Regions from separate parts of the Peribacillus sp. FSL K6-5616 genome, predicted to be linked through region 1. Evidence: riboswitches for the same ligand, from Rfam matches in the RefSeq annotation. Region 1 holds a riboswitch; each other region holds the start of a gene.
The links. A riboswitch is a leader RNA that binds a small molecule or an ion and turns the genes downstream of it on or off. The one in region 1 is predicted to bind glycine.

Region 1 (8,061 bases):
AGAATTGGCAACATCCATTCCTGTCAGCTCACAAACCATTGTTTGAAATTCAAAAATGGCTTGTAATTCACCCTGGCTAATTTCAGGTTGGTAAGGGGTATAAGCTGTATAAAATTCAGAACGGGAAATCATATGATTCACAACGCTTGGAATGTAATGATCATAGGTACCGGCACCAAGAAATATTGGGTAGTGATTGGCATGTTTGTTTTGCGAAGCAAGCTGATGCATCTTTTTCAAAAGATGTGGTTCAGGAATCGCATTAGGGATATTTAACTCCCCTTCCAAACGAATATCATCCGGTAGATCTTCAAACAGCTCCTCTGTCGAAGAAATTCCAAGAAAGGTTAGCATTTCCTCTTGATCTTGTTTTGTATCAGGAAGATAACGATAGGTCGCTGTCATCTTATTCCTCCCCTTCATTCACAAAAGTTTCGTATTGAACTTCATTTAGAAGTACTTGTAATTCTTCTGAATTTAATAGTTCCACTTCTACCAACCATCCTGCTTCATATGGCTGGTCATTGATCATTTCAGGCGCATCATCTAACTCCTCGTTTACACGAACTACCTTACCAGATACAGGGGTATAGATTTCAGAAGCTGTTTTAACCGACTCGATCGATCCTATTGATTCATTAGCCGTTACTTCATCACCCACTCCCGGATTTTCAACAAAAACGATATCACCTAATTGTTTTTGGGCAAAATCAGAAATTCCAATACGCACTCGGTTTTCGTCTAATTGTAGTACCCACTCATGTTCCTTGCTGTAAAGTAGGTTGGCTATCACTTTTGTCATTGTTTTTTCTTCCTTTCACTCATAAAATTTATTAATATTTACTGTAGGGTGCTTACTTTTTCGTGCAAGGTTAAGGGATTATCCTTTTTTATAGAACGGTGCTTTTACCACAATAGCATCAACCATCTTCTTACGAATTTCCACTTTAAGTTGTGTTCCTAGGTCAGCATTTTCTGCTGATACAAGCGCGAGACCTAAGCTTTTCTTTAAAGACGGTGAATGGGTTCCGGATGTAATAAAACCAATTTCCTCTGACCCTCCTGAAAACACTTTATAACCGTGACGAGGAATGCCCCTTCCTGTCATTTCAATTCCAACTAATATTCGTTTTACCCCTTCTTCTTTTTGTTTTGTAAGTATGGCTTTGCCGATAAAATTACTTTCTTTGTTCGTTTTTACGACAAAACCGATTCCAGCTTCAAGAGGGCTGATTTCCTTTGTGAGCTCTTGTCCGTATAGAGAAAGACGTGCTTCAAGGCGAAGAGTGTCACGTGCACCGAGTCCGCACGGCTTTAAGCCGTTTTCTTTTCCAGTTTCCAGAAGCTTTTCCCAAAGTGCTGGCGCCTTGTCCGCTGCTAAATAAAGCTCAAATCCGTCTTCCCCTGTGTAACCCGTACGGGATACAAGCACGTCCGTAATGCCATCCAGATTAATATGTTGAGTAAAGTGGAAAACGCCAATTCCCGATAAATTGATTTCCGTTAGCTTTTGTAAAATGCCTTCCGCCTTTGGACCTTGAATGGCGATCAGCGCGATGTCATTTGAAATATTACGAAGTGTCACTTCTCCTTTAACATGTTGCTTCATCCAGTCGTAATCTTTCTCAATGTTTGCTGCATTAATCACGAGAAGAAATTTATCATTTTTCAGTTTGTAGACCAATAAATCATCCACTGTCCCGCCAGATGGATAACACATCGCGGTATACTGTGCTTGATTAATGCTAAGCTTTGTTACATCGTTTGTAACAAGGTAATTAATATAGCTTTCTGCACCTTTCCCTTCAACAAGCACTTCCCCCATATGAGAGACATCAAAAAGTCCTGCTTCCTTTCGGACAGCATCATGTTCTTCTAAAATGTTAGAAAACTGGACTGGCAGTTCCCATCCACCAAAATCAATGACTTTTGCTCCGTATTTTTTATATGTTTCAAAAAGTGGTGTTCTCTTCAATCCGGTTGCTGTGCTCATTGCTACCCCTCCAATTAAGATCTCTTGCTAAATAACTGTTCTTTTACCCTTTTACCTGTTTCGGTCATTGCAAGACCACCAAGTGCTGTTTCTCTAAGTGTTCGAGGCATTTCCTTTCCAATCTTGTACATGGCTTCAATGACTTCATCACATGGTATACGACTTTCAACACCTGCAAGAGATAAATCTGCAGCTGAAAAGGCAATGGATGTTCCAATCACATTTCGCTTAATGCAAGGCACTTCAACAAGCCCAGCAACTGGATCACAAACGAGGCCCAACAGTGATTTTAAAGCAATGGCTGTTGCATTAACCGCTTGTTTAGGTGTGCCACCTTTTAATTCAACAATGGTCCCTGCCGCCATTGCCGTTGCAGAACCGACCTCTGCTTGGCATCCTCCTGCTGCTCCGGATATAAAGGACCGGTTAGCAATGACATACCCAAGGGCACTTGCGGTGAACAGCCCCATGACTAAGTCTCTGTAGGAAGTTCCGTCATTTTTGTGAAGCGAAAACAATACTCCGGGTAATATACCGGCTGCTCCGGCTGTCGGAGTTGCCACAATGACTCCCATTCTCGCATTACTTTCAGATGTCGCCAGTGAGAAAGTCATGGCATCGCTAATATAACTTCCTGAAAGAGAGTTACCTTGATTCACATAATCGTACATCTTAACAGCATCACCACCAGAAATGCCACTTGGTGCAGTAGAGGTGTCTTTTTTACCGCTCTCAACAGCTTCCTGCATTTTAAATAACCGTTCTTCCATCATGCTGATGATCGTCTTTTGATCTCTCCCCGATTTTTCTATTTCCATCATCAACATGACTTCACCAATCGTTTTCTGTTTGTGTGTACAAAATTCAATTAGCTCGTTCATTGACCGAATTTCCATCATGCACCCTCTAACGACGTTTTTTTCAAAACATATGAATGGTAATGTGTAGCAAGTACCGAAAAGTCATCGCTAGTGCTTAAACGAATATCAACCATTTTATCGCCAATCATAAAGATTTTTGATAAACCGCCTCCAAGGGATGCACCACCTACCTTTACCAGCCATTCCCCACGTTTTGCCGTAACGACTGTTGTATTCGGATGTTTAAAATAAGGGCAACTGCCTTCAAATTGAAATTCGTAATCTAGACCATGTTCTTTAGTCAGCTCCATGGCATTTTTAATCCTGGAATCATCTGTATCCATGCCAAGTAATCCGCCAAGTAGGGCTTTATCTGTTCCGTGACCTTGGTGCGTTTCAGCAAATGAATCGTAGAAAATAATGTTCGCCTCTTCCGGACAACCACCTAATAGTTCATGAATGAACTTCCCCATTGATACAACACCAGCAGTATGAGAACTAGATGGTCCTACCATGATAGGGCCGATAATGTCAAAACAACTTTGGAATTCCATGTTGTTTCTCCCTTCTTAGACCGTTATAGGCTGTTGAAACAAATGATATCCTTCACAAATCTCTTTTGTTGTTTCTTTTGCTTTTTCTAGAACAACTGTATCTCCATTGCTCTTTAAAACAGCCGCAATCACTTCTCCGATTTTAACCATTTCTTCCTGCTTCATACCACGTGTCGTTAAAGCCGCTGTTCCCATTCGAATGCCACTTGTGACAAATGGGCTTTCAGTATCATAGGGGATCGTGTTTTTGTTAACTGTTATTCCCGCCTCTTCTAGTAATCGTTCTGCTTCTTTTCCGGTTAAATTCCATTGGCGAACGTCTAAAAGTACGATATGGTTGTCCGTTCCACCTGAAACAAGAATTGCGCCTGCTTTCTTTAATGTTTCGCCAAGTGTTGCTGCGTTTTCAATGATTTGTTTGGCATAGATCTTAAAGCTCGGATGCAATGCTTCTTTAAAGGAAACCGCCTTTGCCGCAATAATGTGCATGAGTGGCCCTCCTTGAATCCCTGGGAATATAGCTTTATTTATTTTCTTTATCATGTCTTCATCATTTGTTAAAATGATGCCGCCACGTGGACCGCGTAAAGTTTTGTGCGTTGTGCTTGTCACCACATCCGCATATGGGATTGGCGATGGATGAAAACCTGCTGCCACGAGCCCTGCAATATGGGCCATATCCACCATCAGTTTTGCTCCAACTAGATCGGCGATTTCTTTAAAACGTGCAAAATCAATTGTTCTTGGGAAGGCACTTGTCCCCGCAATAATCAATTTTGGTTTTTCTTTTTTCGCGATTGCTTCAAGATCATCATAGTCGATCAAGTGAGTATCTTCTCTCACCCCATAAGACACAATATCAAACCATTTCCCCGAGATGCTGACGGGACTACCATGAGTTAAGTGTCCTCCATGCGAAAGGTTCATCCCCATCACTTTATCGCCCGGCTGAAGCAACGCATAAAAAACAGCTAGATTTGCTTGTGCACCTGAGTGTGGTTGTACATTTGCATACTTAGCACCAAACAGCTTGGTTAGGCGTTCAATACCTGTTTGTTCCACCACATCTACATATTCACAGCCTCCATAGTAACGCTTCCCTGGATATCCTTCTGCATACTTATTAGTGAGGACAGACCCCATGGCTTCCATCACTTCTTTACTTACGAAGTTTTCTGATGCGATTAATTCTAACGTATTATGTTGTCTTTCCCTTTCATTTTCCATGGCATTATAAATCTCTGAATCATAGTTTTGTAGACTCATATTCAAATATCCTCCTCGATTTTCTTCCAAGCTACCTTTCCTCACAAAAAAGACAGAGGAAAGGCAGGATAAATATCCCACCTTTCCTCTGTCCTTTTTACCTGAGAGATTACCTTGGGTATGAAACATATTACAAAACAATCTGTCTTATAATATTCTTTTCATCAAAAGGATTCCCCTTTGGTGGCTTTTCAGCTCTCTCCAGAGGTGCGTCCAATTGTAGTCTTTTTACCTGAGAGTTTCTATCCCAAGGTTTTTTTGGGAATTGCTCCTTCGGTGCCGAATCGATTTCTTCGGTCTCTCCCACAATTATCATCCGCTTATATAAATTTTCATTAATAATTGTATGTTAACGGGTTTAAATGAAAATTTCAATAATTATCTGAAAAAACTTTATTTTCAGAATTTTATACATGGACGGTATAGATCTTTCTTACAGTTCATAAAATTAGAAGTTATTTGTTATGCAAAATCAAAATTGTTAACTGCTTTTCTGAATCCCAATAAGTTTCTATATCTTGGCTTAAGCCGATCCACTTTTGAACGGTTGCTAAGAAAAGCGAAAGGACATAAAGTCTATATTTTTAACACAATTGATGTATGGAAAAAGAGAAAATTAAGGTATTGTGAGATTTGCGAGAATCCTTGCAGCAATAGAGATTGTTTAGGAGTTTCCTCCTTCTCTTCTTTCTTTTCCTCCTTAGGTTCAGCGATGGTTTCATTAGTCTTCTCTTCTTTAGCAACTTCCTCTTTGTCCCAACCATTTGCTATATTAGCTATGACAATAAATGCTAAAACCCATACCCACCACTTCTTTGGCTTCTTTAGATTGATTTTCTTTTCCTTACTCATTTTGGATTCTTCCCCTTTACCTTACAATTTTAGTATCTACGACTATGTTACCATCGCCTCTTCCCTGTATTAATAGTAAGGTAATTACTTTCCATCTCCTTGATTTGATTTCCTTTTTTATCAATATCCCTATTTAAATCTTGGAGATTTTTATATATGTAGGGATGAATCGCATCGTACAGGGAATTGGTTATTTTCCATTCCCTGTACGCCAGATGCATATTGAATGAGATAAATATGTTTGAGTAAGTAAAACCCTTCTTTATTCGTTTAATATGACTCTCAGTTCACCAATTTAAGTATTCATGTAATGGACCATAAGTCTACTATCAATCAAGTAATCATTTCTTTGTAGCTATTTGGATTCACTTTACTTACAGTAAAATCAGCTATATCAACTTGATAGTAATTTGATAATTTATTTAACATTATTTCTAATTCTTTATTGCTATATAAACCTACTATTACTTCATTTAAAATAACTGTATTATTTCTTTCCATTCTATTTTCCTCCTTTTGATTGAATAATTTTTCATCTTTCATTTGCATTTTAGATCTGACGGAAATGAACATAATATGTTCTTACATTAGGAGCCTCTAATTGGATTTACTTAAACCCAGTGACTTCTCACTTCATACTTTCCTCACAGCATGCCCCACCAAATTCGTTGCATAGTGGGCTACTCTTTTCCTGTGAATTTCTAATGAACGATAGCGCATCAACGACATGGCGATGACGGGAGTGGCTGTTTGTAAATCAAAAGCAGTCTCGGCCGCCCATTTTCCTTCTCAAGAAGATTTCCTTATCTATTCTATTTAGTTTCTTCTAATTTTCATCTTTAGAAAATGCTCTTTCCGTTAAATCCATAGGCCCTGGACGAATAACCGAATCGCTTTTTCCATACTCTTGCTACATTCTCATTATCATACTCAAGTTCCCTTTTTTCTAATATTTCCAATCCTTCCCCGATATCATCCATTTCGTAATCAATCTCATTGGGGGTCATTTTCAAGAAGTGACCACTCCCTGCTTTTCCTGCATATAAATATCCATTTTCTACAGATATATCTCTGAAAATGGGCTCTACTATGCGCCAAGCTTCAAGGTCTCCTCCAATCTTGAAACAAGCACCTTTTCGAGCACCTTCCTTTCCTTCAGAGGTCACGACATCCATAAAGCTCACACCATATCTCTTTAGCCTGTTGTACCGGCGAATGGTATCCTTATAGTAGGAATTTCCAGATTGAATTAAAATATCGCCAATATTTATAAACGGTGTCACTTCACTAATTACTACATCAACTGAATCTGGAGGAACCATAAGCCAAATAATTCGGGGTTGCTCTAATGATTTAATGAGTTCTACTATATTAGTGGTTCCCTTCGCTCCGTATCTTTCCATTTCTTCTATAGCACCGGAATCTAAATCATAGGCCACAACGTCGTGGCTTTCTTCAATTAGGTTTTGACCTAAGTTTAATCCCATTTTTCCTAAACCGATTAATCCAACTTTCATCGTGATGGCCTCCTTTTTAGAATAGAGTACTTCTAATTTGTGCTTCTTTCCTTTTACATATTGGTAACTTCGTTAGATTTAATTAGTATTAAAATTCACCTTATTTTCTAAAGCCCCTGTTGCTTTAAATAAGGGTCACAGTATGCACTTCCGACGTTTTAGGATATTTAAACGCATTCCTGTCTAAAAATTTATTACGTAGAAAAGTCATTTAATCCCCCCTGCATTCTTCCTTGATTGTAAAATTGTGGTGTAGTAAGATTCTAATGGATGTACCAAGTAATAGTTCTTGTGGTGATGATCCTCTATGTATATAAAAGTATAATATCTATATTTTTTAATTGTAAGTACGCACTTTTTTATTATATAGTATTATAAAGTACACTATTATTTTATGACCTGGGGGGAAAATAAATGGGACATCTGCGTGACAAGACGTTTTACTGTGAAAAAGAATTGACACTTTCTATTATTGGCGGTAAATGGAAAATGCTTATTATGTGGCATCTGGGCAAAGAAGGAACCAAGCGATTTGGGGAACTAAAATCTATGATTCCTGAAATTACGCAGAGAATGCTCGCCAGTCAATTGCGAGAGCTCGAAGATGACCTAATTGTTCACCGTGAAGTCTATCCTGTTGTTCCACCAAAAGTTGAATATTCTCTGACCAAAAGAGGAGAAAGTTTGATGCCAATTCTTGAATCCATGTATGACTGGGGCAGTGAGTATATGGAGACAGTCTTGAATAACCAAGCAGATAGAAAAGAAGAATCCCTCTAGGAGAAAAAAGCTTCCCTCATGAAGGATTAGAAAATAATCCTTTATGCCTCCTTTTCTGAAAGCGAATCTTTGTTATGGACAGATTAAGAAAAAAACTTTAATTAATAAATTGGACACTAAAAACCACATGGAGAAACCTTTATAAAGGTTTCTCCATGTGGTTTTTTTAGCCTGTTAACCCATATCGGCGGACGGTATACGAACTCTATTGTATTAGATTTGTTGCTTACTACTCACTT
Region 2 (8,061 bases), on a different contig from region 1:
CAAAATGGACCCGTGCTGAAGGATGACGCCTTTTTGCCTGGTTTGAGCGCTGCCAGCGACCTTCCTGCCCTCAACGACCAGTTCATACCAGCTAGGTGCATCAAAGCAGACGGAAGACCTGGGCGATTTTAAAGCCGCTTTTTCCTGTTCGCTTCGAGGCACGGCAAAATAAGCATCCAATCCAAGATTCCTGAACCCCATCAATATACCTTCAGAAATGACACGATAAGCTTCAGTAACGGTGGTTGGCATTCCCGGATAGGATTCTGGAACGATTACACTATAAGTCAATTCATGTTCGTGCAGTACCGCTCGTCCCCCTGTCGGCCTGCGAACAAAACCAAGGCCCTGCCTTTTGACCTCTTCCAGATCGATCTCCGCTTCTGCCTTTTGAAAATAACCGATCGACAATGTCGCTGGATCCCAGCCGTAAAAGCGTATGATCGGCGGAATTTCCCCTTTGCTTTGCCAGTTTAACAGGGCTTCGTCCAGCGCCATATTAAAAGCCGGTGAACAATACCCCGAATCTATAAAACCCCATTTTTCTTTAGTCATCCTTACCCCTCGTTTCGATAGACGTTTTTCAATCCCCCACAAAAAACTCACATGTAGTAGTTTAACAGACTTTAACACTCTAAAAAAGAAAGTGCTATCAAGTCATGAAGAATTTGATGAAAATACTTTTTGATTATTGGGTAAAGCAATTATATAATAAAGATTGTCTGTATTCGTTAAGGTAGAAGGGAGTTTTTATGTTTGGAAATATTATATACACTGCTCATCATCCTAGGAGTGGTTATTGCGTATTCACTTTTTAATTGGTACCGCCAGCGTAAAATCGTTAAAACACTAACACAGGACGAATTTATCGCCAACTACAGAAAAGTGCAGCTAATCGATGTGCGGGAACCGAATGATTTCGAAAATGGTCATATCTTAGGCGCAAGAAACATCCCTATGACTCAAATGAAAACCCGCTTGGTCGAAATTAGGCCGGACAAGCCTGTATATTTGTATGCTCAAAGCGAGATCATCAGCGGCAGAGCTGCAGCCATGCTATACAAAAAGGGCTACAGGGAACTTTTTCACTTAAAGGGCGGTTTCAAGATGTGGACCGGGAAAATCAAAGCAAAGAAATAAGACCCCATCTCGGCATGGGCTCTTTTTAATTCCATAGCTCAAGTAAAAGAAAGTCAACTGTTGGACTTTAATGGAATCTTACATAAACATGAAAAATCCCCGCCGGAAGGCAGGGATTTTTTTCGTGTAAGCTACTAATCTAGGCTTGATAACGCAAAACGGGTTTTCTGGCAGCAAGAGTTTCATCAAGCCGCTTTATAACGGTTGTATGCGGAGCTTCCTGAACGATTTCCGGAGTTTCTTCCGCTTCCTTGGCAATCTGGATCATCGCATCGATGAACGCATCCAGCGTTTCTTTTGACTCGGTTTCAGTCGGTTCTATCATCATTCCTTCTTCCACGTTCAATGGGAAGTAAATGGTTGGAGGATGATACCCGAAATCCAGCAATCTTTTAGCTATATCGAGAGTCCTTACCCCCAATTTCTTTTGCCGGCGTCCGCTTAATACGAATTCATGCTTACAATGACGATTATATGGTAAGTCAAAATAAGGTTCCAACTTGCGCATCATATAATTGGCATTGATGACCGCGTTCTCTGTGACGGCTTTAAGGCCATCAGGACCCATTGAACGGATGTACGTATATGCCCTCACGTTTATTCCGAAATTACCATAATATGGTTTTACCCTGCCGATGGATTGCGGACGATCATAATCAAGGACGAATTGCTCACCTTGCTTGACTATAAGAGGTTTAGGCAAGTAAGGAATCAAGTCGGACTTCACACCTACAGGACCAGAACCCGGGCCGCCGCCTCCATGCGGGCCTGTGAATGTTTTATGGAGATTTAAATGAACCACATCAAAGCCCATGTCACCCGGTCGTGCTTTTGATAGGACTGCATTCAGATTGGCTCCATCATAATAAAGCTTCCCACCTGCGTCATGGACAAGTTGTGCCATTTCCAAAATATTTTCTTCAAACAATCCCAATGTATTGGGGTTCGTCAGCATCAAGGCCGCCGTATCAGGTCCGACAACACGTTTTAAATCTTCAAGGTCGACTAACCCATTTTCATCGGACTTAACTGTAATCGTTTCTAGTCCGGCAACAGTGGCAGAGGCAGGATTCGTACCATGGGCCGAATCAGGTACAATCACTTTCGTCCGTTCTGTATCTCCATTCGCTTCGTGAAAAGCGCGAATCATCATCAATCCTGTCCATTCTCCGTGGGCACCTGCTGCAGGCTGTAATGTCACTTGGTCCATCCCGGTGATTTCCGTTAAGTGTTCCTGCAAATCAAATAATAGTCCCAATGCTCCTTGTACAGTAGCGGGATCTTGATATGGATGGATATGGGCAAAACCGTTGAAGCGTGCCACATTTTCATTTATTTTCGGATTATATTTCATGGTGCATGAACCCAGTGGATAAAAACCCGAATCCACCCCATGATTCCGTTTGGAAAGTGCAGTATAGTGACGCATGATATCCAGTTCGGACACCTCAGGAAGCTTTGCCTCTTCTTCACGGATGTAGTCGGCAGGAAGAATTTCTTCGAGCGGAATAGTTGCAACATCCATTTCTGGCAGACTGTACCCGATCCGGCCGGAAGTACTGATTTCAAAAATGAGTGATTGATCTTGATTATTCATGTTGATCCCCCAATTCCTGCGCAAGTGCATCAATTTCTTCTTTTGTTCTTAGTTCAGTTACCGCAACCAGCATATGGTCTTTCAATTCAGGATAAACCGTACCTAAATCGAAGCCGCCGATCATCCCTTTTTGAAAAAGGTTTTTATTGATTTCTGAAAACGGAGCAGGCAGTTTAATGACAAATTCATTAAACGAAGGACCGTCGAATATCACTTCCACCCCTTTTGCCATAATTGCTTTTTTCGCATAATGTGCTTTTTGAATATTTTGCACGGCCATTTCTTTGACACCCTTTTTCCCAAGCGCGGTCATTGCAACAGAAGCTGCCAAGGCATTCAAAGCTTGATTGGAACATATGTTGGATGTGGCTTTGTCACGGCGAATGTGCTGTTCACGAGCTTGAAGCGTCAGTACAAACCCTCTTTTTCCATTCTCATCAACCGTCTGACCGACGAGTCTGCCCGGAACTTTCCGTACAAATTTATTGGTAACCGCAAAATATCCACAATGAGGTCCACCGAATGCCGCTGGAATGCCGAATGGCTGAGCATCCCCCGTTACGATATCTGCACCGAGTGCACCAGGGGATGTCAAAGCTCCCAATGCAAGCGGATTACTGGAAACGATAAACATGGACTTGACGCCATGAATGATTTCTTCCATTTCTTTCAATGGCTCGATCCGGCCAAAAAAGTTCGGATATTGCACGATCACTCCTGCAATGTCATCATTCGCCAATTCCCTTAAAGCAGCTAAGTCAGTCACACCGCCTTCATGAGGAATTTCGATCACTTCCACGCGTTGCCCTTTCGCATATGTCTTCACAACTTCTCTTGATTCAGGATGAACGGTTCCTGAAATGAGAATCTTCTTCCTCCTTGTCTGACCTGAAGCAAGCATCGCTGCTTCAGCCAGCGCCGTCCCGCCGTCATACATGGAGGAGTTAGCCACATCCATGCCCGTCAATTCACATATCATCGTTTGATATTCAAAGATTGCTTGAAGCTCGCCCTGTGAAATTTCAGGCTGATACGGTGTATAAGCCGTATAAAACTCAGAACGGGAAAGAACATGATCGACGATGACCGGGGCGTAATGGTCATAGACACCCGCACCAAGGAAGGAAGCATAATTTTTAAGGTCCGCATTCTTTGCAGCAAGCCTTGATAATTCTTTCATTAATGCAGGTTCCGATTTAGCAGGCTTGATATCGTATTCTCCTTGAAAACGAACGCTTTCAGGGATATCTTTGAAAAGTTCTTCAGCAGTGGATACCCCTATCGCTTCCAGCATTTCTTGTTTATCTTGCTCTGTCATGGGTAAATAACGATGTTTCATCTAATGACCATTCCCCTCTATTTACGTGGTTTTTTATAAAAAGGTGTTTGTATTATAACGGCTTTCAAACGTTTGGAACGGATTTCCACTTCGACTTCCGCATCCAGAACCGAAAATTCCTTATCGATAAGTACCAATCCAACGTTTTTCTTCAATGTTGGCGATTGGGTACCAGTCGTGACCTCGCCAATGACTTCATCACCGCTGTAGACCTTATACCCATGACGTGGAATGCCACGGTCAATCATTTCAATTCCCACAAGCTTTCGGGGAGCCCCTTTCTCCTTTTGCTCAGCAAGAACGGCTTTCCCGAAAAAATCAACTTCCTTATCCACTTTTACTGCAAAACCAATCCCGGCTTCTATCGGGGTGATGTCCGCTGAAAGCTCCTGCCCATACAGCGGCAGTTTCGCTTCAAAACGCAGGGTATCACGAGCACCTAAACCAATCGGCTGAACCCCCTCTTCCTTACCGGCATCCATAATCGCCTTCCAAAGGGCAGGGCCATTTTTACTGTCGCTATATATCTCAAAACCATCTTCACCAGTGTATCCAGTACGGGATACCAGCGTGGAGATACCGTTAATCATGACATGATCCTTGAACCTGAAAAGTCCAATTTCACTTAAGTCAGTACTTCCCGATAGTTTTTGTAATATCTTCTCTGCAGCTGGTCCTTGAAGTGCCAGCTGTGTATAGTCACTTGATACATTCGTAATTTGGGCATCTTCCGTTAAATTTGCTTGCAGCCAATTGAAATCTTTTTCTGTATTCGCTGCATTGACCACGAGCAGATAGTCGTCCTCAGCCCTTTTATACACGATAAGATCATCAACCGTGCCTCCGTTTTCATAACACATGGCTGTATATTGGGCACCGCCCTGTTGCAGCTTTGATATATCATTGGTCAGCATCTTCTGTAAAAAGGAAAGGCTCCCAGGCCCCTTAACATCGACTTCCCCCATATGGGAAACATCGAATAACCCCGCTTTTGTCCGTACGGCTTCATGTTCATCCTTTATACCCGAAAATTGGACAGGAAGTTCCCAGCCGCCAAAATCAATCGTTTTACCTCCGTATTCACGATAAACCTCAAATAGTGGTGTTCTTTTTAAATTGGTCAAAAAATGACCCCCTTCAGATTTTTTTAAAAATTAATTGGCTTCATTATCAAAAGCTTCTTGTCATTACGCATCAGATACATCCTGATTCATGATGTGAAAAAAGCACAAAAAAGGACAGAGAAAGCCCGTTTGAGCTTTTTCTCTGTCCTGAAACCTGAAAGTTTACCTATGTAATAGGTTTTCCCCTTTGGTGGCCGCGTCCCATAACGGGCGGCGCTCTCCAGAGTTGCGTCCAATAAGAGTTCTTTTGCCTGAGAGATTCACTGCTAAGTTTGCTCCTTCGGCGCTACATCCGTAGTCTCTCCCCTTATCTTCACCCGCATATAAATGGTCTACCATTGAAAGGAAGCGAATAAGCCCCCAGCATCGGTAAAACCTTTGAACATAAATGGAATGCATTCTCTGCCAATTCTCCTAAAACTTCAGATACCGTTTAACTGATCTCCTCGGTAATCTTGGATAAATTAGGAGCATATAGCCCATACTAAGAAAACGCGAACTGCAAAATCGATGTACAAACATTCTTTGCAGCGTTAGGAAATTGGAATTTTCTAAATATACTTATATCCTACCCTAAGAAACTTATCTCTGCAATAACTTTTGAAGAGAAATATTTATCTTACTTCACATATGAAATGTTCGGGTTTTGACCTTATATTAAGGAAATTATGATTTAAGAGGGAGTTATTTCTATGAAAATCAATATATCCTTCAATTCTGAATGGAATGACGAGTTTCTGCAAAAGATGGAAAATGACGGTCCATGGGGAAATTGGGAGCTTTATAAGTTGGCGGTTCAAATGGAGGAAAACCTTATCATCCCTGATTTTGAAGGTTTACAGGCGCCCAAGCACCTTCCTCAGTTAACCCCGCTTCCCCATCAATTGGAAGCGGCGAAGCAAGTAGTGGAAAAGATGAATGGAAAAGCCATTTTGGCTGATGAGGTAGGGCTGGGAAAAACAATTGAAGCAGGCTTGATCCTAAAAGAGTATATGATTAGGGGACTTGTAAAAAAAGTATTGATCCTTGTTCCGGCTTCCCTTGTCACACAATGGGCATTTGAATTGAATACCAAGTTTCATATTCCGGCAGTCGTTCAGAGAAAAAGTTATGTCTGGGACTCCTGTGATGTGGTCATTTCATCCATTGATACAGCGAAACGCGCTCCACATCGAGATATCATCTTTACTCAGGAATATGACTTCATCATTATTGATGAAGCTCATAAACTTAAAAATAATAAGACGAAGAACTATGAATTCGTTCAAAATCTGAAAAAGAAATTTTGTTTACTCCTGACAGCCACTCCGATTCAAAATAAAGTCGAGGAGATATTCCACCTCGTTTCGTTATTGAAACCGGGCCACTTGGGAAATGCTTCACTCTTTTCGGAAAAGTATAAAGGGAAAGGCCGGAACATAATTGAAGATGAACACCTAAAGGAACTGGTCAACACTGTCATGATTCGAAACCGGCGGGCCGATACTGGCATTGAATGGACAAAACGGCATGTGGAAACCATCACCATTGAATTTTCTCCAACGGAACAAGCATTGTATGATGCTGTTTCCAAATTCAAGCCAATTTCCGATGGATCAAAAGGAAGCGCCTTTTCGGCTCTCACTCTCCAAAGGGAAGCATGCAGCAGCAGAGAGGCTGTCTTTTATACATTAAAGAATATGAGAGATAAATACGATCAGCCTTCCCCTGATTTTTTGGCAAAGCTTGATGATTTATTTACTAAAGTGAATGAAACGGTCCAGAACTCAAAGGCTGAAAAAGCTTTGGAACTGATCAAGAAAATTGATGACAAAGTAATTATCTTTACGGAATATAGGGCGACTCAACTATATCTCCAATGGTACCTACAGCAGAATGGAATTTCTTCTGTTCCTTTCCGGGGCGGTTTTAAGCGCGGAAAGAAAGACTGGATGCGAGAATTATTCCAAAAGAATATTCAGGTATTAATCGCAACAGAAGCTGGCGGGGAAGGGATAAACCTTCAGTTTTGCCATCACTTGATTAATTTTGACCTGCCATGGAACCCAATGAGGCTTGAACAGAGAATTGGACGGATCCACCGCCTTGGTCAGGAAGAAGATGTGATGATTTATAACTTTGCCACGAAAAATACAGTTGAAGAACATATACTGAAGTTACTATACGAAAAAATAAATTTATTTGAAAAAGTAATCGGTGAATTGGATGATATTCTAACCAAACTGGATATTAACAACATTGAAGAATATTTAATTGATGTGGTCGGCGAGTCCAAAACAGAGGGCGAAATGAAAATCAAGATGGATAATTTTTCATCATTGATCCAATTCGCTCAATCAATGAAGGAAGGTGAGGTTCATGCAGCAACGGGAAATTCATGATTTTTTAATCACTTTCTTTAAAGCCAACGATTGTGAAATACTGGATAATGCACCAACCCACCTTACAGTGCAATTGACGATTGAAATGGATAAGGAATTAATGAACAGACCCTTTTATTGGCATTATCTGGAAAAAACAGGAGGTGTTCCGAACCCGGCACAGATTACTTTCATTACCGACCCAGAACAAGCTCCATCCGATTTAAAGGGAGAAATGATTCATTTTGGCTCCCCTCGCCTTCACCAGATTATTCAATCAACCAAAAAGCTGGCAGGGTATACTAGACTTTTTGAGAATACGCCTCCATCAAAAGGCAGAAATAATCCTTTGTTTCCTTGGCTGACCTTGAATGTGAAAATATCGTATCAATGCGACCGCAAAAAAGATACTTTCATGTCAATCGGATTGAATTTAATCTCGGGTGAAATAATGGAAGGGTTTCACCATCGGGTTTTACCGATTAACGTCACCCCGAAAAT
Region 3 (8,061 bases), on a different contig from region 1:
GCTTATAACTCATATTCTCTCCTCCTATTTAATTCAAAGTTTACTTATGCGAATAATTATATTTTGACATATCCTATCACCTAAAACATGCTAATGGCAATGGTTTTACTAATAGAAAAAATTATTGTATTGATAGAAAATATCTATCAATTCGATTGTATTGGTAATTGCTGATGTTTTTTCTCAAATTTCCGAATTGATAAAAGAATGTCTTTCCATAATAAAGGGGATTCCACTCCATGATTTAAATGCGTCAGATAGATGTGCTGCTTTATCTTGATTAAATGTGACACATCCACTTCAACCAACGTACCTTGTTCTAACTCTTTTTTAATACATAAGTACGGTAAAAATCCGATACAGCTTCTGCTAAGAATTAGCGACTTCGCCACTTCCAGGTGATCAACCTGAAAATCAATGCGCGGCTCTACATTTGATACTTCAAAAATTTTATGAACGTGGTTCCAGTCAAGCGCACCACACTCAAAAAATACCAACGGCTCCATTGCTAATTCCTGTACTGTTAGCCCAGTTCGAAGTTGAAATGGATGTCCTGGATACACGACTAAACGAATCGAATTATCAAGGGTTTTGTAATTTTGCAGACCACTATGTGTAATATCCTTCATAAAGGCTATATCAACCTGTTTCTGAAGCAATTTTTCCATTAATGCATCATTTGTTGCTGAAATGAATTTAAAGCGTAAATTTGGGTTTTCCTTTTTCCATAGAGGAAGAGCAAATGGAATAAAGTATTGCGATGTAATGATATTAGCCCCTATCGTTATTTCCTCCAGTTCGCTTCCTGTCTTCAACTGCTGTTTCCCCTGGTGAAAGGTACGAATAATTTGATCCGCAAATGGAATGAAGGCTTTCCCTTTTTCGGTTAAAATAATCCCTCTTCCTTGCCTCTCAAATAGTACTGAATCGAGTTCACTCTCAAGCGTCTTAATTCTTGCCGAAACCGTTGGCTGTGATAAAAACATCGCCTCTGCGGCTTTATGAAAACTATTAAGGTGAACAACATACATAAACGCTTCAATATGATCAATATTCATCTTGCCAACTCCTTTTTCCAAAATGAACGCAAAAAGCTCCTGTTCGCTTATCGCGTTCAGGAGCTTTCGGTTGTCCAATCAGCCCATCCACTTATAATGATTCTTTCTCCGATTTTAATCTGATAAATCCAATAAGTAAAGTATAATTTAAACATCACAACAACGAATAGATCACATTTTTTTCCGTTATCTTACAATTTGATTTCAATACTATTTATGCAGATGAAAATTTCAGGATTCTAAGTAAATAAAACGAATAATCCCATTCTCTTTCTGCCCGCTTTTCAATCCTAAGTGTGCATCTTTTTTACAAAATAGAAAAGAACGGTCATCCTAATGGAGTAATTCCAAAAATGACAAAAGGAGAGAAACTACATGCCTCAACAACAAATTGATATCAATCAATTAAATCAAGCAAAAGCAAACGTTACCCTTACGCAAACCTTACTTTCACAAGCAATTGAAAAATCTTCCTCTGGTCCAACTTTGGCACAAGAAGCCATTAAACAAGCTGCTCAAGAAATTGCCCAAGCCCAATCTTCCGTAAATCAGGTTTACAATACAGTACAAGCTCAGCAAGCGGAATGATTTTGGGGATTATCTCGATTAATTGATTCAAAACAAGAATAAAGAGGCCTATATCCAAATCCAGGAATAGGCCTTTATATAACGAATGTATTTGTTGAATCCAAGCTTTTTCACCCCCACTTATTTAATGGCGGTATGCTTTGCGGGAACTTAAACGCATTGTATGGATCATACCTCGTTTTCACTACTCGAAGCCGTTTGAAATTTTCTCCATAATACGCAGCTGGTCAATCTTTAATGGTGTAACGATACGCCCGGTAAGCTTTGTTCTTTCCAAAAGATAGCCCCTTCCTCGGGCAACATCCTATGAAAAAAGCTGGCAAGAAGACATATTCCTAAGCTTATTGATTCATTCCCCCTGCTGGCCCCCCTTGTTACGGGGTCAAATTAGCTACACTCGTGAGTTTCGCTGTTTTACTCGTGAATTCAACGATTTTACCCGTGAGTTTCGCTGTTTTACTCGTGAATTCAACGACTTTACTCGCGAATTTCGCTGTTTTACTCGTGAATTCAACGACTTTACTCGTGAGTTTCGCTATTTTACTCGTGAATTCCACAATTGATCTACAAGGACAAAAAAGGCCCTTCTCGAATTAGAGAAGGGCTTTTTAATAGAATTTCTTATCCTGAAATCTCATCATCGGATTTAACGTCCAATGGTGTTCGTTTATCCATTTTCAGCAAGTAATAACTTGCTATTACCAAGGCTAGGAAAACGATCCCGACAACCAAGGAAATCCTTGTACTAGGATTGATCCACATACCTACCAGCACCATCAGCAAAAAGGCTATTGTTGCATAGTTACTGTAAGGGGCCAATGGCATTTTGAACGGATGTTTCTCCATTTCAGCGGCATTTACCTTTCTGAATTTAAGCTCACTGATCAGTAAGACAAACCATGGAATCATCCCGGGCAAAACACTCGCACTGTACACATAAAGGAATACTTGCGGCGGTGCAAGGTAATTCAGGATAACCCCGATGCCCAATCCTAATAATACAGCGATCGTGCAATATGCCGGCACTCCATTTTTAGATACTTTAGCAAAGACTTTCGGAGCTTGGCCATTCAATGCCAGTGTGTAAAGCATACGACCTGCACTGAAAATCCCACTGTTGCATCCAGACATTGCCGCAGTGATTACGACAAAATTGATGATGCCTGCTGCTGCTGTGATACCTATTTTAGCAAAGGTTGAAACGAATGGGCTGCCTAAGTCATCCAGTTGATCCCAAGGGAAGACTGTCACGATGACGAATATGGCACCAATATAGAAAATTAAAATGCGCCATATGATTGATTGGATCGCTTTTGTTACGGTCTTCGTTGGGTCTTTCGCTTCTCCGGCTGTGATGCCGATAAGCTCAACGCCTTGATAGGAAGCCACGACAAGCGAAAGCGCAAAGAAGAATCCTGTCCAGCCTCCCGTAAAGAAGCCGCCATTTTCCCAAAGATTCGATAATCCAATCGCATCCCCGCCATTCCCTATTCCAAAGAAGATAAGGCCTAGGCCGGCAACGATCATCAATATAATCGTTATGATTTTTATAAGTGCAAACCAGAATTCAAATTCCCCGAAGGATTTAACGGAAATGAGGTTGGCCGCTCCCAAGATGATCATGGCGACCACACCTGGTATCCAGGCCGGTAACTCCGGGAACCAATATTGCATATACAAGCCAACCGCAATGATTTCGGACATTCCGACGATTACCCATTGAAACCAATTGCTCCAAGCAGTCATATAACCTGCCAAAGGATGTATATAGCTGCTCGCAAAGGTTGCAAAAGAACCTGTAGTCGGTTCTAAATAAAGCATCTCACCCATGGAACGCATGATGAAAAATATAAAAATACCTGCGATGGCATAAGCAAGCATTACAGAGGGCCCTGTCCATTTGATCGTGCTCGCCGATCCCATGAATAACCCGACACCTATGGTTCCGCCCAAAGCTATCATTTGAATGTGACGTGCTTCCAGCCCTCTCTTTAATTCCTTGTTCGACATGTTTAACTCCCCCAGATGCAATATCGGTAATGCTTTTCTATCCTTACCACGAACTTATTAATTATTGCGGTTAAAAATGCTCTATCGAAAAAATATCAATAACACTTCATTTATGTTTTCTTATCTTATAATAGTAAATATTCTGTAAAAATACAATTGTATTTTTGAAATAAACAGTTGCCAAATATATCTTGGCAATTTTCCTAATCTAAAAATATAATTTTTAAAAAATGATGATCAATATTTTATAATAGTGATCATCCAAAAAAATAAATTTTTCAAGTACCTTAAAAATTAAGACCACTATTAAACTACAGATAATGCCTGTTTCATTTCAAAAAATTTGTTGACCTACCGAAAAATAGATGATAGAATTCCAATATTATTTTATAAGCATAATGAATGATCAAGCAGTGGAAAATTATCACTGGCTGACATTTCTTCACAACCGCATACAAGCAAGCGATGAATGCTATGGATGACACTATAGCAGGAGCAGCTTCTGGAGAGACTGTACAAGATGCAGCGCCGAAGGATTCACAATCTCAGGCAAAAGGACAGAAGAGTAACGAATGATAAAATTGTTATTCTGAACCCTTTAAGAGATTGGTATTATCCAATCTCTTTTTTTATTGTCCATTTTGTGGTTGGACTAAAAACAACAGCTTTAAAACCAATGGGAAAGGCAAGCTGGACGAAAAAATTACGTCCCTCTCTCCAAGACCATGCAGGTAAACTCATTCACTACCAAGACTATAAAAAGACGGGGGCGTAAGAATTGGCAAAACAAGAATTAAAAAGAGATTTAAAAAATAGACATGTACAACTGATCGCAATAGGAGGAACCATTGGCACCGGATTATTTTTAGGTTCCGGAAAAGCCATACAATTGGCAGGACCTTCTATATTATTTTCTTATCTGATAATAGGGATTGCCTTGTATTTTGTGATGAGGGCCCTGGGGGAATTGCTCTTATCCAATGCAGGGTATGCATCATTCACTGAATTTGCAACCGAATATGTCGGTCCATGGGCCGGCTTCGTAACAGGGTGGACATATTGGTTCTGTTGGATCATGACCGCAATGGCCGATATCATAGCTGTCGGCGTCTATATGCAATATTGGTTCGATATCCCTCAATGGATTCCGGCTCTAATATGCCTGGTCATTCTGTTAGGATTGAACCTTTTGACCGTTAAGTTATTTGGTGAATTGGAATTCTGGTTTGCCATCATTAAAGTAATCACGATCATCGCCTTGATCGTCGTGGGGATCATCCTTTTGATCATCGGCTTCAATACCAATAGCGGAACGGTTTCCCTAACGAACCTATGGAATCATGGGGGCATGTTCCCTAATGGCATTTCTGGATTCCTATTATCTTTACAGCTGGTCGTCTTCTCATTTGTCGGTGTCGAATTGGTCGGGGTTTCTGCAGCAGAAACGGCAAACCCGAGAAAGAACATTCCATCTGCCATCAATAAAATCCCTGTCCGGATTTTACTTTTCTATGTTGGTGCACTATTCGTCATTCTCTGCGTCAACCCATGGACACAACTGGATGCCACGAGCAGCCCATTTGTAGAGGTCTTTGCGTTAATCGGCATTCCTGTCGCTGCAGGGATCATCAACTTCGTCGTTTTGACATCCGCTGCTTCTGCATGCAACAGTGGTTTATTTTCAACGAGCCGAATACTTTATACGTTAAGCAGGAATGGCGAAGCCCCTGCTAAACTGGAAAAATTAAATAAACAGGCTGTTCCGAGCAATGCCTTATTAACATCCACAATCGTTGTATCAATAGGGGCATTATTAAGCAAACTGATACCTGAACAGGCATTTACCGTCGTGACGACCATCAGTGCCATCTGTTTCATATGGGTATGGAGCATTATCTTGATTTCCCATATCAAATATTCGAAAACAAGGCCTGACCTAAGAGCAAAATCGACTTTCAAGGCTCCTTTTACACCCTTTGTCAATTACGCCATATTAGGATTATTCCTGTTCATCCTTATTGTTATGCTATTCGCTGAAGCTACACGGCTATCACTGCTCTTGACCCCAATCTGGTTCATACTTTTGGTAATACTATATAACTCTAGGAAAAAATATAGCTAAAGGAAATAAAGCCTTGAACTCACTATGAATTCAAGGCTTTATCTGTTTTATGAACATATCATTGTTCGGCTGTCTGCGCACTGCTGCTAAAATATATCAGGCAACTGCATTAAATTTTATATCAAAATAGTGTAAGCTAATATATATTATCGGACCTTTTCGGTCAGGTATGAATTTTCCATCCGGTTCGGTTCACACATCCATCAGTGGCATTGAAGAATAAACCCCCATTGGTGGGCGTTTCACTTTATTTAAAACGGAGGGGGTTGTTTAATGAAGATTATATATATTCTTACACTAGTTCCTTTTATAGGCATACTGGGATTTCTACCTTTTGTTAATAAAATAGAACCATATGTATTAGGGATGCCTTTCAATATGTTCTGGATGGCTATGTGGGTGGTCCTTACCTCTGCCATACTCGGCATCATGTATAAGCTGGATCCCAGGAATCGGGAAGGTGACCAGGAATGAATATTGCTCTCTTAATCATTTTAGCATTTTTACTTCTATCGATATTTTTAGGAATACGCTCTTCAAAAGGAAAAGATATGGACTTGGAACAATGGACGGTGGGCGGACGCGGTTTTGGTGCGATATTCGTCTTTCTGCTGATGGCCGGGGAAATCTATACGACCTTCTCCTTCCTTGGCGGCAGCGGCTGGGCTTATGGCAAGGGCGCACCCGCTCTATATGTTCTAATTTACATTACCTTGTCTTACGTATTATCCTATTGGCTCCTGCCGGAAATATGGAGATACGCCAAAGAAAATAAACTGATGTCTCAATCCGATTTCTTTGTAAGCAAATATAAGAGTCCCGGTTTAGGAATTTTGGCTGCACTTGTCGGTGTGGTGTCGATGATTCCAGTGATCGTCGTGCAGCTGAAAGGATTGGGGATCATTGTCTCAGAAGCATCTTATGGTGCCATCTCTATGTCTGAGGCAGTTTGGATGGGGGCGATCAGCCTTACCATTTATGTGATGATCTCAGGTATACACGGTTCAGTTTGGACCGCGGTCATTAAAGATATCATGATGGTCGCCATAATAGGATTTTTGGGGATTTATCTGCCAATTCATTACTTTGGCGGATTTCAGCCGATGTTTGAAGCGGTTGATGCGGCCAAGCCAGGTTTTCTTAAGTTCCCAGATCAGGGACTTAGCGTATCATGGTTCATCTCCACAGTAATATTGCTCGTATTCGGTTTCTATATGTGGCCACAGGTTTTCAGCGCTGTTTATTCAGCACGCAGCGGCAAGGTATTTCGAAAGAACGCCATCATCAGCCCTTTATATACACTCATGCTGTTATTCGTCTTTTTCGTTGGGTTTACAGCTATATTGAAAGTGCCCGGACTCGTTGGGGCAGATGCAGACCTCTCATTGCTGCGCCTTTCGATCGAGACCTTTGATCCATGGTTTATAGGCATAATCGGCGGCGCTGGATTGTTGACCGCATTGGTGCCGGGATCCATGCTTTTGATGAGCGTCGCTACACTGCTCGCGAAAAACGTTTATAAGGAATTTGCACCTGCCGTATCCGATCGCCACATTGTACGATTGGCAAAGTTCCTTGTGCCAATCATTGCCCTTATAGCCGTCTACTTCACCTTAAACGGCGGCGAAACGATGTCGGCATTAATTCTTATGGGATACAGTCTCATCACACAGCTCTTCCCATCCCTTCTCTTTAGTCTGAAAAGGAATAATCCGATCAATAAATTTGGCGCAATCGCCGGCATCATTACCGGATTGGCCATCGTAATCTGCATTACACTCAGTCAATCGACAATAGGGACCTTGTTTCCATCCTTGCCGCAAGCAACAAAAGATTTGAATGTGGGAATCATTGCATTGGCAGTCAATTTCATTGTGATGATCACGGTGAGTATTGCTTTCAGAAAGCACGCAGTTCAGTTGGAACCTAAATCCGTTAACGATATATGAAGCAAATTTGAAACTGGTTATGGATCAATAAACATTGGAGGCTCAGTCAAAAGACTGAGCCTTACTTATTCTCGGCTTCCAAGTATAGTGCTTTTTCTCAATATTGTTTATGGGAAACCTCATTTTAGACTATTAATCTTTTCTGTTTATAAACAAATCCCCTATTTTAACTAATAAATACAACGAAAAAATAATCATCAAGGTTCTGGATACCACCAGACCATCAATAGCTAAATCATATCCGCCTCTTAATAAGACTTCCGGATTCGAACATAAAGTAATCGATATTACGAAAGCTATTAAAATCAGGATAACACCGAACTGAGATCTATTT

Region 2: another riboswitch for glycine. It lies ahead of gcvT (glycine cleavage system aminomethyltransferase GcvT); the one in region 1 lies ahead of glyA (serine hydroxymethyltransferase).
Region 3: another riboswitch for glycine. It lies ahead of MHB45_RS00895 (amino acid permease); the one in region 1 lies ahead of glyA (serine hydroxymethyltransferase).

The regions. Positions count from the first base shown of each region.
Region 1 is NZ_JBBOYT010000002.1:51,514-59,574, reverse strand. It holds gene gcvPA (aminomethyl-transferring glycine dehydrogenase subunit GcvPA) at 1-405, opposite strand, end outside; gene gcvH (glycine cleavage system protein GcvH) at 407-802, opposite strand; gene gcvT (glycine cleavage system aminomethyltransferase GcvT) at 881-1,993, opposite strand; gene sdaAA (L-serine ammonia-lyase, iron-sulfur-dependent, subunit alpha) at 2,008-2,889, opposite strand; gene MHB45_RS26965 (serine dehydratase beta chain) at 2,889-3,407, opposite strand; gene glyA (serine hydroxymethyltransferase) at 3,423-4,673, opposite strand; glycine riboswitch at 4,759-4,881, opposite strand; glycine riboswitch at 4,884-4,989, opposite strand; gene MHB45_RS26955 (hypothetical protein) at 5,250-5,525, opposite strand; gene MHB45_RS26950 (hypothetical protein) at 5,859-6,026, opposite strand; partial or broken gene gnd (phosphogluconate dehydrogenase (NAD(+)-dependent, decarboxylating)) at 6,159-7,042, opposite strand; gene MHB45_RS26940 (winged helix-turn-helix transcriptional regulator) at 7,457-7,822, shown strand.
Region 2 is NZ_JBBOYT010000001.1:3,046,366-3,054,426, forward strand. It holds gene MHB45_RS14560 (lipoate--protein ligase family protein) at 1-555, opposite strand, end outside; gene MHB45_RS14565 (rhodanese-like domain-containing protein) at 757-1,140, shown strand; gene gcvPB (aminomethyl-transferring glycine dehydrogenase subunit GcvPB) at 1,280-2,737, opposite strand; gene gcvPA (aminomethyl-transferring glycine dehydrogenase subunit GcvPA) at 2,730-4,076, opposite strand; gene gcvT (glycine cleavage system aminomethyltransferase GcvT) at 4,094-5,200, opposite strand; glycine riboswitch at 5,341-5,426, opposite strand; glycine riboswitch at 5,430-5,517, opposite strand; gene MHB45_RS14585 (DEAD/DEAH box helicase) at 5,893-7,581, shown strand; gene MHB45_RS14590 (YqhG family protein) at 7,559-8,061, shown strand, end outside.
Region 3 is NZ_JBBOYT010000001.1:187,290-195,350, reverse strand. It holds gene MHB45_RS00925 (LLM class flavin-dependent oxidoreductase) at 1-13, opposite strand, end outside; gene MHB45_RS00920 (LysR family transcriptional regulator) at 147-1,058, opposite strand; gene MHB45_RS00915 (hypothetical protein) at 1,434-1,646, shown strand; partial or broken gene MHB45_RS00910 (BBE domain-containing protein) at 1,757-1,873, opposite strand; gene MHB45_RS00905 (hypothetical protein) at 2,067-2,243, shown strand; gene MHB45_RS00900 (amino acid permease) at 2,268-3,656, opposite strand; glycine riboswitch at 4,149-4,227, shown strand; gene MHB45_RS00895 (amino acid permease) at 4,435-5,778, shown strand; gene MHB45_RS00890 (DUF3311 domain-containing protein) at 6,052-6,252, shown strand; gene MHB45_RS00885 (sodium:solute symporter family protein) at 6,249-7,727, shown strand; gene MHB45_RS00880 (hypothetical protein) at 7,860-8,061, opposite strand, start outside.